Regions from separate parts of the Pseudomonas medicaginis genome, predicted to be linked through region 2. Evidence: predicted binding sites of a transcription regulator. Region 2 holds the regulator's gene; the other holds the start of a gene.
What was found. The regulator FliA, encoded in region 2, starts transcription of late flagellar genes. The targets are predictions, from matches to a motif close to CTAAAGTTTNNNNNNNNNNNGCCGNTAA.
Positions count from the first base shown of each region.

Region 1: the regulator FliA is predicted to act here: its motif matches at 2,074-2,101, upstream of ACMTA2_RS31585 (methyl-accepting chemotaxis protein).

Region 1 is NZ_OZ221631.1:7,107,815-7,115,906, reverse strand. Features, by position in the region: gene ACMTA2_RS31530 (NorM family multidrug efflux MATE transporter) at 1-945, opposite strand, end outside; gene ACMTA2_RS31525 (LysR substrate-binding domain-containing protein) at 1,104-2,024, shown strand; gene ACMTA2_RS31585 (methyl-accepting chemotaxis protein) at 2,211-4,187, shown strand; gene ACMTA2_RS31510 (aldose 1-epimerase family protein) at 4,545-5,759, shown strand; gene ACMTA2_RS31505 (YifB family Mg chelatase-like AAA ATPase) at 5,766-7,259, opposite strand; gene ACMTA2_RS31500 (sensor histidine kinase) at 7,520-8,092, shown strand, end outside.
Region 2 is NZ_OZ221631.1:2,063,267-2,071,358, reverse strand. Features, by position in the region: gene ACMTA2_RS09130 (chemotaxis protein CheA) at 1-1,260, opposite strand, end outside; gene ACMTA2_RS09125 (protein phosphatase CheZ) at 1,289-2,074, opposite strand; gene ACMTA2_RS09120 (chemotaxis response regulator CheY) at 2,093-2,464, opposite strand; gene fliA (RNA polymerase sigma factor FliA) at 2,632-3,375, opposite strand; gene fleN (flagellar synthesis regulator FleN) at 3,372-4,202, opposite strand; gene flhF (flagellar biosynthesis GTPase FlhF) at 4,318-5,667, opposite strand; gene flhA (flagellar biosynthesis protein FlhA) at 5,679-7,808, opposite strand; gene ACMTA2_RS09095 (hypothetical protein) at 8,078-8,092, shown strand, end outside.

The sequences.
Region 1 (8,092 bases), 2.1 Mb from region 2:
ACCGGCCAGGCGCGCCATCAGCAATTGCCCGGCGCCGTAATGCTGGCCGATGCGCATGGTGATGGCGTAGGACATCCCGGCCGGCACCATGAACGCCACCGAGACGATTTGCAGGGCGATCTGGTGGGCCGCCAACGGCGTGCTGCCCATGGTGCCCATGCACAGGGCGGCGAATGCGAACAACCCGACCTCCACCGCGTACGTGCCGCCAATGGGCAGGCCCAGGCGCCACAGTTCCTTGAGGTACTGGCGATTGGGCCGCGACAGGCCTTCGAGCAATGGATAGGCGCGGTAGGCCGGGTGCCGATGGATGTGCCAGGCCAGCGCCAGGGCCATGCAGTTGGCGACAATCGCCGTGACCAGGCCGATGCCCATCAAGCCGAGTTTCGGCAGGCCGAACATACCGGTGATGAGCGCGTAGTTGAGCAGGAAGTTGGCCACGGTGCCGCCGAGGCTGATCACCATGACCGGTGTGGCTCGGCCGATGGCGCTGGTGAAACCGCGCAGGGCCATGAAACTCAAGTAACCGGGCAGGGCGAACGGCAGCGCCAGCAGGAACTGTCCGGCGGACAGCACGTTGGTTTCGGTCTGGCCGAACATCAACAGCACGGGCTTGAGGTTCCACAGCAGCAACCCGGCCATCAGCGCCATCAACCAGGCCAGCCAAAGCCCGGCCTGGGTCAGTCGGGTGGCGCCTTCGACATCGCCTGCGCCCTGGCGGATCGCGACCAGGGTGCCCACCGCGGCGATCACGCCGATGCAGAAGATCGACACGAACGAATAGGTGGCCGCCCCCAGCCCACCGCCGGCCAGGGCTTCGGGGCTCAGGCGCGCCATCATCACGGTGTCGGTGAGCACCATCAGCATGTGCGCCAACTGCGAGGCAATCAACGGCCCCGCCAGCCGCAGGATGGCCCAGAGTTCGATACGCACCGGATGCCGCATGATCATCACGCTCCATGTTCAAACAAGGCAGTAAAGCAACGATTCTCGGCGCTCTCGGCGGATTGCACAAAGGGATAAAAAAGATCGCTGGCATGATTAAAACTCATGCTGAACGGGTTTCTGGTAGGGTTTGCAAACCACGTCATGGAGCTTTTGCGATGTCTCGTCGTCTTCCTCCTCTTTATGCGCTGCGGGCATTCGAAGCGGCGGCACGCTACAGCTCGTTCACCCGCGCCGCTGAAGAACTGTCGATCACCCAGAGCGCTGTCAGCCGGCACATTCGCACGCTGGAAGATCACTTTGCTTGTCGGCTGTTCCTGCGCAGCGGCCGTCACCTGCAATTGACCGAGGCGGCGCGGTTGCTGTTGCCGGGCGTGCGTGAAGGGTTCATGGCGCTGGAGCGGGCTTGCCATACCTTGCATGGCGAGGATGGCATCCTGCGCATGAAGGCGCCTTCCACGCTGACCATGCGCTGGTTGTTGGCGCGCTTGAGTCGCTTCCGGCATTTGCAGCCCGGCAACGAGGTGCAACTGACCAGTGCCTGGATGGACATCGACTCGGTGGACTTCAACGTCGAGCCCTTCGATTGCGCCGTATTGCTGGGCAACGGGCATTTTCCCGCCGACTGGGAGGCCAGCCTGTTGTTTCCCGAGGAATTGATCCCGGTGGGCGCGCCGAACCTGTTGAACGACCAGCCCTGGGATGTGGCGCGGCTGGCCAGTGCTGAGCTGCTGCATCCGACGCCGGACCGCCGGGACTGGCGCAACTGGCTGCAACGCATGGGGCTGTCCGACAAGGTCTCGCTCAAGGGGGGACAGGTGTTCGATACCCTGGAGCTGGGCATGATTGCGGCGGCGCGTGGCTATGGGGTTTCCATGGGCGACCTGCTGATGGTGGCCGAGGACGTTGCCCAAGGGCGCCTGAGCCTGCCATGGCCGACGGCTGTCGCCAGCGGTGAGCATTATTACCTGGTCTGGCCGAAAACCCGGCCGGGAGGTGAACGTTTGCGCCGCCTCAGCGACTTCCTCCAAGGCGAGGTCAAGGCCATGCAACTGCCCGATGTAGAGCGTCTGGGCTGAAACGATGCAGTTGGCGTGCTAGCCACTTGGGATTAATCCGTCCAAACCGCTCAAGTATTTGGCTTTGCCGCCGAATCCGTGAAGATGGAACCCTCGTTCAGAAAGGGCTTAATTACACCTAACCCGAATAAAATGCCGAGCGTGCAACGTGATCAGGATGATCCGGTCTCTCGGTCAGGAGCCGTCATGTCTCAACCCCGCGCCCGGATCGCCTCACAGCTAGGCCTTGCCCTCGCCGTGATACTGGCGGTCGTGATCTCCGGCAGTACCGTCTTCGCCTTGCGCTCGCTGGACACTGCCAACCTTGCCACCCGTGAAGAGCACTTGGCCAGCGAAGCGCGCCTCATGGCCGATCAGCTCAATACCTTCCACAGCACCCTGCGCGAGAGCACTCAGCGCTTGGCCGGTCTGTTCGAAAAGCGCTTTAGCGCGGGCCTGAACGTGCATCCCGACCAGCCGGTGACGGTGGCGGGCGTACAGACCCCGGGCTTGAGTCTGGGCAGCGAAGTGTTGAACAACAACTTCAAGGAAGTGGACGACTTCAAAGCGATGACCGCCGGGGTTGCCACGGTATTCGTGCGCAGCGGCGACGATTTCATCCGCGTCAGTACCTCGGTCAGTAAACAGGACGGTACGCGGGCCATCGGCACCGTGCTCGACCGCGCCGGGCCCGCCTACGGTCCGGTGATCAGCGGGCAGAGCTACATCGGTCGGGCCCTGCTTTTCGGGCGCTTCTACATGTCGCAATACACGCCGGTACGCGACAGCAGCGGCAAGATCATTGCTGTGTTGTACGTAGGCTTCGACTACACCGATGCGCAGAACGCGCAGTTCGAAAACCTCAAGCGCTTCCGCATCGGCCAGACCGGTTCCCTGGCGCTGCTGGATGAACAAAACAAATGGCTGGTGCCGCCAGCCGGTGTGCAGGCGCTGGACAACGCTACCGCAGCCATCACGGCTCTGATCAAAAAGCCGGGCAAGGGCGCGTTCTGGACCGATACCGCCGAAGATTTCTACAGCGTTGCCGTGCCGTTCGAGGACGGGCCGTGGGCAGTGGTGGCGAGCATGCCGAAAGCCGAGATCCGCGCCGTGACCTGGAGCGTCGGTACGCAACTGGCCATTGGCAGCCTGCTGGCGATGTTGTTGGCGGTCGGCTCGGCGATGTGGTTGCTGCGCAGCAAACTGGCGCCGCTTGGGGACCTGGTGCGCCAGGCCGAAGCGTTGGGTGCTGGCGACCTGAGCGTGCGCCTGAACGTGTCGAGCCATGATGAAATCGGTCAGCTGGCTCGTGCTTTCAACCAGATGAGCCAGGCCCTGTCGACCATGGTCGAGCACATCCGCAAGGCCTCCCAGGAGGTCAACAGCCGCGCCCAGGCCCTGTCCGGTTTGTCCAGCGGGGCGTACGAAGGCATGGAGCAGCAGTCCGGCGAAATCACCAGCATGGCCGGCGCGGTGGAAGAGTTCAGTGCGACCTCATTGAACATTGCCGACAACATGGGGAACACCGAGCGCCTGGCCCAGGAAAACGCCCAGCAAACCCGCATTGGCCGGACCTCGATGGATGAAGCGTCTTCGTCCCTGGAGCAAATTGCTGGCGCCCTGAACAGCACGGCTTCGGTCATCAATACCTTGGGCCAGCGTTCCCAGGAGATTGGCGGCATTGTGGGGGTCATCACCTCGATTGCCGAGCAGACCAACCTGCTGGCCTTGAACGCTGCCATCGAAGCCGCCCGCGCCGGCGAGCAGGGCCGTGGTTTCGCCGTGGTGGCCGATGAAGTCCGCAGCCTGGCGTCCCGCACCCGCCAGGCCACGGATGAAATCTCCAGCATGATCAACAGCATCCAGCAGGAAACCGGCAATGCCATCAGTACGATGGAGCAGGGTAACCTGCTGATGCAGGAAGGCCTGTCGCGCAACGCCAACGTGGCCTCGGCCCTGGCGCGCATCGACGAGCAGAGCCGCTCGGCTGGCCAGCAATTCGCGGCGATCACCACCGCCACCCAGGAACAAAGCAGTACCGCGACCCTGCTCAGCAGCAACCTGCAGAGCATCGCCATGGCCAACAGCGAACAGCGCCAGGTGGTCTCGAACCTGGCCCTCACCGCCAAGGAACTGGAAAAGCTGGCCCAGGACCTGCGCCAAGAGGTTGATCGGTTCCGCTGAAACGTACCGTCATGAGCAAGCTCACCCATACCCCTGTGGGAGCGAGCTTGCTCGCGATGACGGCCGCCCGGCCAACATCATCTCAATCTGACCCACAGCTATCGCGAGCAAGGGAATTGTAGTGAGCGCACTTCTGACGCTCGCCGGGAATTAGGGTGGGAGCGAGCTTGCTCGCGATAACGGCTGCCCGGCCAACGTCATCTCAATCTGACTCACCGCTATCGTGAGCAAGCTCGCTCCCACAAAAGCTACCACCCTGGTGTCGCTCCTTTTTTAGGACAATTGCTGTTTTTAAGCTTGCTGAAACGTTTCTTCAAGTCTATAAAAACCGCACAACTCCAAGAAAAGGCCATGACCATGACCCCGTTCAAATTCCTCGTGACCCTCGGCGCCCTGGGCGCTGCCTCCCATGCGATGGCCTGGGATTACGTCCTGCTCGACACAGACAAAGCCGCTCAACCCTGGCAAGTAACCAGCCAGCAGCTGGGCGTGAAAACCGACAAGCCGTTTTCCGTGACGATGCGCACCCTGCACGGCGGCCGGCAGGAAGGCGTCAGCATCGTCGACATCGACAACGGCACCCTCAAGCTTTCCGTGGTCCCGACCCGCGGCATGAACGTGCTGCAGGCTTCGGTCGGGAATGTGCGCATGGGGTGGGATTCGCCCGTCAAGGAAGTGGTCAATCCGGCGTTCATCGAACTCAACGGCCGAGGCGGGCTGGGCTGGCTCGAAGGTTTCAACGAGCTGGTCACCCGTTGCGGCTACGAGTGGGTCGGCCATCCCGGCATGGACAACGGTGAGCTGCTGACCCTGCATGGTCGCGCCGCTAATATTCCTGCCAACAAAGTCACGTTGCATATCGATGAAAAACCTCCCTACGCCATCACCCTGCGGGGTGAGTTGAAGGAGCAGGCGTTCAAGAAGGTCGACTTCTCGGTGCAGACCGAACTGGTCACCGAGCCCGGCAGCGTAACGTTCGCGCTCAGCGACACGCTGACCAACAACGGCGATTATCCGAAGGAATACCAAGCGCTCTACCACAGCAACTTCAGCACGCCGTTCCTGGAACAGGGCGCCCGTTTCGCGGCACCGGTCAAGCAGGTCTCGCCGTTCAACGACAAGGCCAAGGGCGATTTGGCCGATTGGCAAACCTACCGGGGCCCGACCAAGGATTACGACGAAACCGTCTATAACGTCGTGCCCTACGCCGACGCCAAGGGCGACACCCTCACCGTGCTGCACAACAAGGCTGGCAGCCTCGGGGTATCGGTAGGCTTCAACACCCGCACGCTGCCCGTGTTTTCCCTTTGGAAAAACACCGATACCCAGGGCCAGGGCTACGTGACCGGCCTGGAGCCGGGCACCAGTTTTTCCTATAACCGCCGGTATCAGCGTCCCCTGGGCCTGGTTCCCACGATCGGGCCGAAGGAGCACAAGCAATTCCAGATTCACTACAGCCTGTTGGCGGACAAGGGCGCTGTGGATAAGGCGCTCAAGCGCATCGATGCGATCCAGAACGGTCAAAAGACCGAGGTTCGGCAAACACCGTTGGTAGACCTGAGCAAACCATGAAGTGGTTCAAGCCGTAGCCGGCCGGTACTGCAACGCTTCGGCCAGGTGCTCGCGGCGAATGCACCCTGCTTGCTCCAGGTCCGCCAGCGTCCGGGCGACCTTGAGCAAGCGGTGGGCAGCGCGCAACGACAAGGTCAGCCGTTCGCAGGCGGTCTCCAGCCAGGTTTCGTCGGTTGTGGATAACTTGCAATGCTGGCGCAACCCCGGCAGGTCGAGGAAGGCGTTGGCGCAGCCTTGGCGGCCGTGCTGGCGTTCCCGGGCTTCGGCTACGCGTTCGGCAACCGTGGCCGTATCGTCCCCGGATTCGCGCTTGGGGTTCAACGCTGTGGCCTCCCGGGCGACGGTCAGGTGCAGGTCGATGCGGTCCAGCAGCGGGCCGGAGAGTTTGTTGCGATAGCGCTGTACCATGTCCGGGGTACAGGCGCAGCGGCCACTGGGTTCGCCAAGATATCCACAGGGGCAGGGATTCATCGCCGCCACCAACTGGAAACGCGCAGGAAAGCGCACTCGGTCCCGGGCGCGAGATACCACGATGTGCCCGGACTCCAGCGGTTCTCTCAAGACCTCCAGCACCTTGCGGTCGAATTCCGGTAGCTCATCCAGGAACAGCACGCCATGGTGGGCGAGGGTGATCTCCCCTGGCTGCGGTTTTGACCCGCCCCCTACCAGCGCCGGGCCGGAAGCCGAGTGGTGTGGCTGGCGAAACGGACGCTGCGGCCAATGGCTCAACGGCACGCAACTGGCCACCGACTGGATGGCCGCGACCTCCAGGGCTTCGCTTTCGGCCAGCGGCGGCAACAGCCCGGGCAAGCGGCTCGCCAGCAGGGTCTTGCCGGTGCCCGGTGGCCCGCTGAACAACAGGTTGTGAGCGCCCGCGGCAGCAATCAGCAAGGCCCGCTTGGCCCCGGCCTGGCCCTGTACCTCATTCAGGTCGGGGTAGGGCTTGCTGGCCGAGAGCAGGCCATTGGAAACGAACGGCTCGACCGGTGTGTGACCATTGAAGTGCGCCACCGCTTCGAGCAGATGATCCACGGCAATCACCTTCAGCCCCGAGGCCAGGCAGGCTTCCTCGGCATTGGCCCTTGGTACCACCAGCATGCGCCCGGCCTTGCGCGCCGCCAGCGCTGCGGGCAATACCCCACGTACTGGACGCACCGCGCCGGACAATGCCAGTTCACCGAGGCATTCCACGTCGTCCAGCGTCAGGGTCGGCACCTGCACGCTGGCCGACAGGATCCCCAGGGCGATGGCCAGGTCGAAGCGCCCGCCGTCCTTCGGCAGATCCGCCGGGGCCAGGTTCAGGGTGATGCGCCGCGCCGGGAAATTCAGCCCCGAGTTGATGATCGCGCTGCGCACCCGATCCTTGCTTTCCTTCACCGCCGCCTCCGGCAGGCCAACCATCGTCAGCGACGGCAAGCCATTGGCGAGGTGGACTTCAACGGTAACGGCAGGAGCCTCGACCCCCACTTGGGCGCGGCTGTGGACAATGGCGAGCGACATGAATCGTTCCTTGAGTGAATGGGGGTCGCGTCCTGCGACTTTTGAAGGGTAGTCGTGGGGATGAACTTGGGCGCAGCAATAGAGGGGAGAAAATTTGGCAGGATGTTTCGACAGCCAGTGACGGCCGAGGGGCGGCAAGGGCGATACGGTTCAGCGGCTGCCATCCTTCACCCGTCCAAGCGAAATGCCTGGGACCGGCCTAGACTTCGATTTGCCCAGTCGGCACTTGGCGGTATCAACGGCACAGGGAGGAAGTGGCCATGAACGATCTGCTGGCTCTGTTAACCGACAAGCGCTTCATGCCCCATGGGCACTGCTACATGTGGCGGCCAGATTTGCTGTGGACCAATGTCATCGCCGATGGTTTGATCACCCTGTCCTACGTCACCATTCCCTTCACGCTCCTGTACTTTATCCACAAACGCAAGGACGTGCCGTTCGACTGGATGCTGGCGGCCTTTGGCGTATTTATCCTGGCCTGCGGGACCAGCCACGTGATGGAAATCCTGACCATTTGGCAGCCTTATTACTGGTTGTCGGCGCTGGTCAAGGTGATCACCGCGATAGCTTCGGTGATTACCGCCATCCTGCTGGTCCGGCTGGTGCCGGCGGCTCTGAAGATCCCCAGCCCGCAACAATTGGCCAAGGTCAACGAAGAGTTGCGCGAGGCGCAGGCCGAACTGGTGACCACTGCGCGCCGGGCCGGCATGGCGGAGATCGCCACCAATGTGCTGCATAACGTGGGCAATGTGCTCAATAGCGTCAATGTCTCAGCCCAGGTTCTGTACGAGAAGGTGCACACCTCCAAGGGGCCCGGGGTGGCCAAGGTCGTC
Region 2 (8,092 bases):
CGCGGTCTGCAGGTCCGCCGTAACCACGTCGAGGTTCGACACGGCCTTGGACATGGCTTCGTCCTGGCTGTTGAGGCCCAGGCGCACCAGGCGGTTACGCACCAGTACCAGTTCGCCGACCATGTTCATGATCTCGTCCAGGCGTGCGGTGTCGACCCGAACGGTGGTCTCTGCTTCGCTGGCCGGCTTTTCCGCTGGCGCAGCGGCCGGAGCGCGGGCTGGCGCCGGGGCGGCAGCGGCAGGCTTGGCGGGCTCGGCCTTGGGCTCCGGCGCCTTGGCGGCGGGTTTGGGCGCAGCCTTGGCCACCGATGCCGCCGCAGTGGCGGCAGCAGGCGCAGCAGAAGCGGTACCGACTTCGCTGAACTTGCCCTTGCCATGCAGCTCATCAAGCAATGATTCGAATTCGTGGTCGCTGATCAGGTCGCTACCTGCTGCGGCGGCAGCGGGTTTGGCCGGGGTCGGTGCCGAAGCGATGGCCGAGTCCAGTGCGTCAACGGCAAAGTTGCCCTTGCCATGCAACTGATCGAGCAAGGCTTCGAATTCGTCGTCGGTGATGTCCGAGCTGTCGCCCGCCGCTTTCGGAGCGGCCGGGGCCGCTGGCGGAGCAACGGCATCCGCCGCGAACTGGCCCTTGCCGTGAAGCTGGTCGAGCAGCGACTCGAACTCGGCATCGGTGATTTCATCGCTGGAGGTCCCGTCGGCGACCGGCGCGGCAGGTGCAACCGGAGCGGCCGGTGCCTCGGCCTGGGCCTTGACGGTATTGAGGGAGTCCAGCAGTTGTTCGAATTCGTTATCGGTGATGTCGCCCGATTCCTCGGCGACCGGTTCTTCCACCACTACCTCGACAGCTGGCGCCGCTTCGTCAGCCGACTGCGGCTCGGCCAGGCGCGACAGCGCGGCGAGGAGCTCGGGGGTGGCAGGGGTAATCGGCGAGCGCTCACGCACTTCGCTGAACATGCTGTTGACCGCATCCAGCGCTTCGAGCACCACGTCCATCAACTCCGAATCAACGCGACGCTCACCCTTGCGCAGGATGTCGAACACGTTCTCGGCAATGTGACAGCACTCCACCAGCTCGTTGAGCTGGAGGAAGCCGGCGCCTCCTTTTACAGTGTGGAAACCGCGAAAAATTGCATTGAGCAGGTCCGCATCATCAGGTCGGCTTTCCAGCTCGACCAGCTGTTCGGACAGTTGCTCTAGAATCTCGCCGGCCTCAACCAGGAAATCCTGAAGGATCTCTTCATCGGCGCCGAAGCTCATTAATGGCTGCTCCTAAAATAGGGCTAAATCAAAATCCAAGGCTGGACAGCAGATCGTCCACATCGTCCTGACCGGACATAACGTCTTCTCTTTTATCGGCATGAATTTGCGGACCTTCACCCTGCGAGAGATGTTTTTGTGGATCTTTTTCAGCAAGCATCGCTTCACGGTCGTGTTCGATGCCTGCAAAGCGGTCGACCTGGCTGGCCATCAGCACCAGTTTGAGCAGGTTGCTTTCCACTTCGGTGACCAGTTGGGTCACACGCTTGATCACCTGGCCGGTCAGGTCCTGATAGTCCTGGGCCAGCAGAATGTCGTTGAGGTTGCTTGCCACCGCGCGGTTCTCGGTGCTGCTGCGCGTCAGGAAACCGTCGACCCGACGGGCCAGTTCCCGGAACTCTTCAGCGCCGACTTCGCGACGCATGAACCGGCCCCAGTCGGTGCTCAAGGCCTGGGCTTCTTCGCTCAGGCCATTGACCAGCGGCGTTGCACTTTCCACCAGGTCCATGGTGCGGTTGGCGGCGGCCTCGGTCAGCTTGACCACATACCCCAGGCGCTCGGTGGCGTCGGTGATCTGCGAGACTTCCTCGGCCTGCGGCATGTGCGGGTCGATCTGGAAATTGACAATCGCGCTGTGCAGTTCACGCGTGAGCTTGCCCACTTCCTGATACAGACCGCGGTCACGGGTCTGGTTGAGCTCATGGATCATTTGAACCGCATCGCCAAAGCGACCTTTTTCAAGGCTGTCGACCAGTTCGCGGGCATGTTTTTTCAGGGTCGATTCGAAATCGCCCATTGAAGATTCGTTGTCCATAGCTCCCCCGTGGCGCCGTTAACCGATGCGTTCGAAGATTTTTTCGATCTTCTCTTTCAACGCCTGGGCCGTGAAGGGTTTGACCACATAGCCGTTTACACCAGCCTGGGCCGCTTCGATGATCTGCTCGCGCTTGGCTTCGGCAGTGACCATCAGCACCGGAAGATGCTTGAGTTTTTCGTCGGCACGCACTTGGCGCAGCAGGTCGATACCGGTCATGCCCGGCATGTTCCAGTCGGTGACCAGGAAATCGAAGTTGCCACTGTGCAACATCGGGAGCGCAGTGGTCCCGTCATCTGCTTCGGCCGTGTTGGTGAACCCAAGGTCACGCAACAGGTTTTTAATGATCCGCCGCATCGTTGAGAAGTCATCAACGATGAGGATTTTCATGTTCTTGTCCAATTCGACCTCCAAGCAGTCTTAAACGCGCCCAGCACCTGGACGCGCCATTTCAATCAATCCGGCACAACGCTCGACAACAGCCTGGAGCACAACGGACGGAGACTGGCGCAGTACCTGCCAGGCCAGCCTCGTTCGCAGTGTCCCCACACTGCCTGTCAGCGCGCTCGCCACTCCCCCAAACGCCCCCGCAAACGGGCCGCGCACTGGCTGTGTAACTGGCTGACCCGCGATTCGCTGACCCCCAGGACCTCACCGATTTCCTTGAGATTCAGCTCTTCGTCGTAGTACAGCGCCAAGACCAGTCGCTCACGCTCCGGCAAATTGGCAATCGCATCCGCCAGCGCGCTCTGGAAACGCTCATCTTCCAGGTCACGCGATGGCTCCATGTGAGCACTCGCGCCATCCTCATGCAGCCCTTCGTGTTCGCCGTCCTGAAGCAGGTCGTCGAAACTGAACAGGCGGCTGCCCAAGGTATCGTTCAAAATCCCGTAATAATCATCGAGACTCAACTGGAGTTCGGCCGCAACTTCGTGATCTTTAGCGTCACGTCCGGTTTTCGCTTCAATTGCCCGAATCGCGTCGCTGACCATGCGGGTATTGCGGTGCACCGAACGCGGGGCCCAATCGCCCTTGCGGACTTCATCGAGCATCGCCCCGCGAATGCGTATACCGGCATAGGTCTCGAAACTGGCACCCTTGCTGGCGTCGTATTTGTTCGACACTTCAAGCAGGCCGATCATGCCGGCCTGGATCAAGTCCTCGACCTGCACGCTGGCTGGCAATCGCGCCAGCAAGTGATAGGCGATACGCTTGACCAGTGGCGCGTAACGCTCGATCAATTCGTACTGGGCGTCCCGTGCCGATTTTTTGTAGAGGTGGTTGTAACCGCTGGCTGTCATAGCACGGGCCCTGCTGTTTGTTGCACAAGACGCTCGACGAAAAATTCCAGATGCCCGCGAGGGTTGGCCGGCAGCGGCCAGGTGTCGACCTTCTGGGCGATCGCCTTGAACGCCAGCGCGCATTTGGAACGTGGAAAGGCTTCATAAACGGCACGTTGCTTCTGGACGGCCTTGCGCACGCTTTCGTCGTACGGCACGGCGCCGACGTATTGTAGGGCGACGTCCAGGAAGCGATCGGTGACCTTGGTCAACTTGGCGAACAGGTTGCGTCCTTCCTGCGGGCTCTGGGCCATGTTGGCCAGGACGCGGAAGCGGTTCATGCCATAGTCGCGGTTAAGCAGTTTGATCAGGGCGTAGGCGTCGGTGATGGACGTTGGCTCATCGCAGACCACCAGCAGCACTTCCTGGGCGGCGCGCACGAAACTGACGACCGAGTCGCCGATGCCGGCCGCGGTGTCGATCACCAGCACATCGAGGTTGTCGCCGATGTCACTGAAAGCCTGGATCAGGCCCGCGTGCTGCGCCGGGGTCAGGTGAACCATGCTCTGGGTGCCCGAGGCCGCCGGCACGATGCGAATCCCGCCCGGCCCCTGCAACAACACGTCGCGCAGTTCGCAACGGCCTTCGATCACGTCCGCCAGGGTGCGCTTGGGGGTAAGCCCCAGCAACACGTCGACGTTCGCCAGGCCCAGGTCGGCGTCCAGCAGCATGACCCGTCGGCCAAGCTCTGCCAGAGCCAGGGACAAGTTCACTGACACGTTAGTCTTCCCGACGCCACCTTTGCCGCCGGTCACCGCGATCACCTGTACGGGATGCATGCTGCCCATGTTCGTTCTTTACCTTGTCTTCTTAGACGGAGGCCACATTACTGGCTGCGCGTTCGCATACGGAACAATGCAAGGCAGGCCATCGATGTAGGTACAAAAAATTTTCATGATTACCTCAGCCGACCTGCTTGGTCGGGCTGTGGTAGATATCAGCGAACATGTCAGCCATGGCTTCTTCGCTGGGTTCTTCCTGCATTTGCACACTCACGGCACGACTGACCAGTTGATGACGGCGCGGCAGATGCAAATCATCCGGGATCCGCGGCCCGTCGGTCAGGTAGGCCACCGGTAGTTCATGACCGATCGCCAGGCTCAACACCTCGCCCAGGCTTGCCGTTTCGTCCAGCTTAGTCAGGATGCAGCCGGCCAGCCCGCAGCGTTTGTAGCTGTGGTATGCGGCGGTTAGAACCTGTTTCTGGCTGGTGGTTGCCAACACGAGATAATTTTTTGACTTGATGCCGCGCCCGGCCAGGCTTTCGAGCTGCATGCGCAGGGCCGGATCGCTGGCTTGCAGGCCTGCGGTATCGATCAGCACGACGCGTTTGCGCAGCAGCGGCTCCAGCGCCTGGGCCAGGGATTGCCCCGGATCCACATGGGTCACCGACACATTGAGGATCCGGCCCAGGGTCTTGAGTTGTTCCTGGGCACCGATGCGGAAACTGTCCATGCTCACCAGGGCGATGCTCTGGGCGCCGTACTTGAGTACATAACGGGCGGCGAGCTTGGCCAGGGTGGTGGTCTTGCCCATGCCGGCAGGGCCGACCATGGCAATTACCCCGCCCTCTTCCAACGGCTCGACTTCCGGGGTCGCGATCATCCGCGCCAGGTGCGCCAACAACATGCGCCAGGCCTGGCGCGGCTCTTCGATGCCATTGATCAGCGCCAGCAGGTCCCGGGACAACGGACCGGACAGGCCGATGCGTTGCAGGCGACGCCACAGATTGGCCTGGGCCGGACGGCTGCCTTGCAGCTGGTTCCAGGCCAGGGAGCCGAGTTGGACTTCCATCAACTCGCGCAGGCTGTTGAGTTCAAAGCGCATCGAGTCCAGGGCGCGCGGGTCGAGCCCACGGGCTGGCGCGGCAGGCGCTGGCTCCGGACGACGCGGTTCGGCCTGGGCCTGTTCGATCAGTGGTTCGGCAGCGGTCAATGGCAGGCCGGCGGTCAGTGGCTGACCGGCGAACAATTGACGATTGGTACCCGCCGCCCCTTCGCCTTCGCTGCTGCGCAGGCTCAGTTCGGCTTGGGCGCTGGCGATGCGCGACTGGGTCTTGCGCAGCTCGTCTTCGAGTTCCATGTTCGGAATCCGTGGAGCCAGCGCCGACAATTTGTAATCCAGGGCCGCCGTCAGTTCGACACCGCCGGCAATACGACGGTTGCCAATGATGGCTGCTTCAGCGCCCAGCTCGTCACGAACCAGTTTCATGGCCTGACGCATGTCGGCGGCGAAAAAACGCTTCACTTGCATAAACCACTACCTCAGCCGTTGGGCCCTACTGTCGCAACGATGGTCACTTGCTTGTTGTCCGGTATTTCCTGATACGCCAGCACATGCAGCCCCGGGACCGCGAGGCGCCCGAATCGCGAGAGCATCGCGCGAATCGGACCGGCCACCAGCAGGATCACCGGTTGGCCTTGCATTTCCTGCCGCTGGGCTGCTTCGATCAACGAACGCTGCAGCTTCTCGGCCATGCTTGGCTCCAGCAGGACACCCTCTTCCGAGCCTTGTCCTGCCTTCTGCAGACTATTGAGCAATATCTGTTCCAACCTTGGCTCCAAGGTGATCACAGGCAGCTCAGACTCAGTGCCTACAATGCTTTGGACGATTGCACGGGACACGCCAACCCGAACCGCAGCCACCAAGGCGGCGGTATCTTGACTCTTGGAGGCGTTGTTGGCGATGGCTTCGGCGATACTGCGTATGTCACGCACGGGCACCTGTTCGGCCAGCAGCGCCTGCAACACCTTGAGCAACTGCGACAACGAAACCACGCCCGGCACCAGCTCCTCAGCCAGCTTCGGCGAGCCTTTGGCCAATACTTGCAGCAGTTGCTGGACTTCTTCGTGGCCAATCAGCTCGCTGGAATGCTTGTACAGGATCTGGTTCAAGTGCGTCGCCACCACGGTACTGGCGTCCACCACGGTATAGCCGAGGGACTGGGCCTGGGCCCGCTGGCTGATTTCAATCCACACCGCCTCCAGGCCGAAAGCCGGATCCTTGGCGGTGATGCCGTTGAGGCTGCCGTAGACCTGGCCGGGGTTGATCGCCAATTCACGGTCGGGATAGATCTCGGCTTCGGCCAGGATCACCCCCATCAACGTCAGGCGGTACGCGCTCGGCGCCAGGTCGAGGTTGTCGCGGATGTGCACGGTGGGCATCAGGAAGCCCAGGTCCTGGGAGAGCTTCTTGCGCACCCCCTTGATCCGCGCCAGCAACTGACCACCCTGGTTGCGGTCGACCAATGGAATCAGGCGATAACCGACTTCCAGGCCGATCATATCGATAGGGGTCACGTCATCCCAACCCAGCTCCTTGGTTTCCATGGCGCGGGCTGGCGACGGCAGCAGTTCCTGCTGGCGCTTGACCTCTTGCAGGGCCTGGACCTTCTGCACGTTCTGCTTCTTCCAGAAGAGGTAGGCACCACCTGCCGCCATGGCCGCCATGCTCAGGAAGGAGAAATGCGGCATCCCGGGCACAATCCCCATCACCGCCATCAAGCCAGCAGCCACTGCCAAGGCCTTGGGCGAGGCAAACATTTGCCGGCCGATCTGCTTGCCCATGTCTTCGGAGCCCGAAGCACGGGTCACCATGATCGCGGCCGCTGTGGATAACAACAGTGATGGCAATTGCGCCACCAAACCGTCACCGATGGTCAGCAAGGCGTAGACCTTGCCGGCATCGCCGAAGCTCATGCCATTCTGGAAGATACCGACGGCCATGCCACCGACCAGGTTGATGAACAGAATCAGCAAACCGGCGATGGCGTCACCGCGCACGAATTTGCTGGCACCGTCCATGGAGCCATAGAACTCGGCTTCCTGGGCCACCTCCAGGCGACGCAGCTTGGCCTGGCTCTGGTCGATCAGGCCGGCGTTGAGATCGGCGTCGATCGCCATCTGCTTGCCGGGCATCGCATCGAGGGTGAAACGCGCGCTCACCTCGGAAATCCGCCCGGCGCCCTTGGTCACCACGACGAAGTTGATGATCATCAAAATGGCGAAGACCACGATACCAACCACGTAGTTACCGCCGATCACCACTTCACCGAAGGCCTGGATCACTTTACCGGCAGCCTCGTGCCCCTCATGACCGTGGATCATCACGACCCGGGTGGACGCTACGTTCAGCGCCAGACGCATGAGCGTCGCCACCAGCAGAATGGTCGGAAACACCGCGAAGTCCAGCGGCCGCAGGGCGTATACGCACACCAGCAGCACGACGATCGACAGGGCGATGTTGAACGTGAAGAACACGTCCAGCAGGAACGGCGGCACCGGCAGCATCATCATGGCGAGCATGACCATCAGCAACAACGGCACGCCCAGATTGCCCCGGCTGAGGTCTGCTACGTTGTTGCGTGCGGTGCTGAGTAACTGAGAGCGATCCACCAATATTCCCCGTTCCTGTGAAGCAAACTTTTGACGCCCATAGCGTCTTGGGAGCTGCTTTTGCAAAAAGCCGTCCAACTTTGGTGGAACGCAAAAATTGAGTCGAACCCAGGTACTGGCCCAGAAGCTGCGCATGCCGCTAGCACCGAACAAGCGGAGCGTCAACCTGACACATCTGAGAGTGGTCAAGACAGACAACGGAGTGTTGAATGGATGCCCGATCAATGTGGCGCTACCGAAAGCCGCAGCGCATCTGGCGGAGGCTTGTCATGACCGATAACACT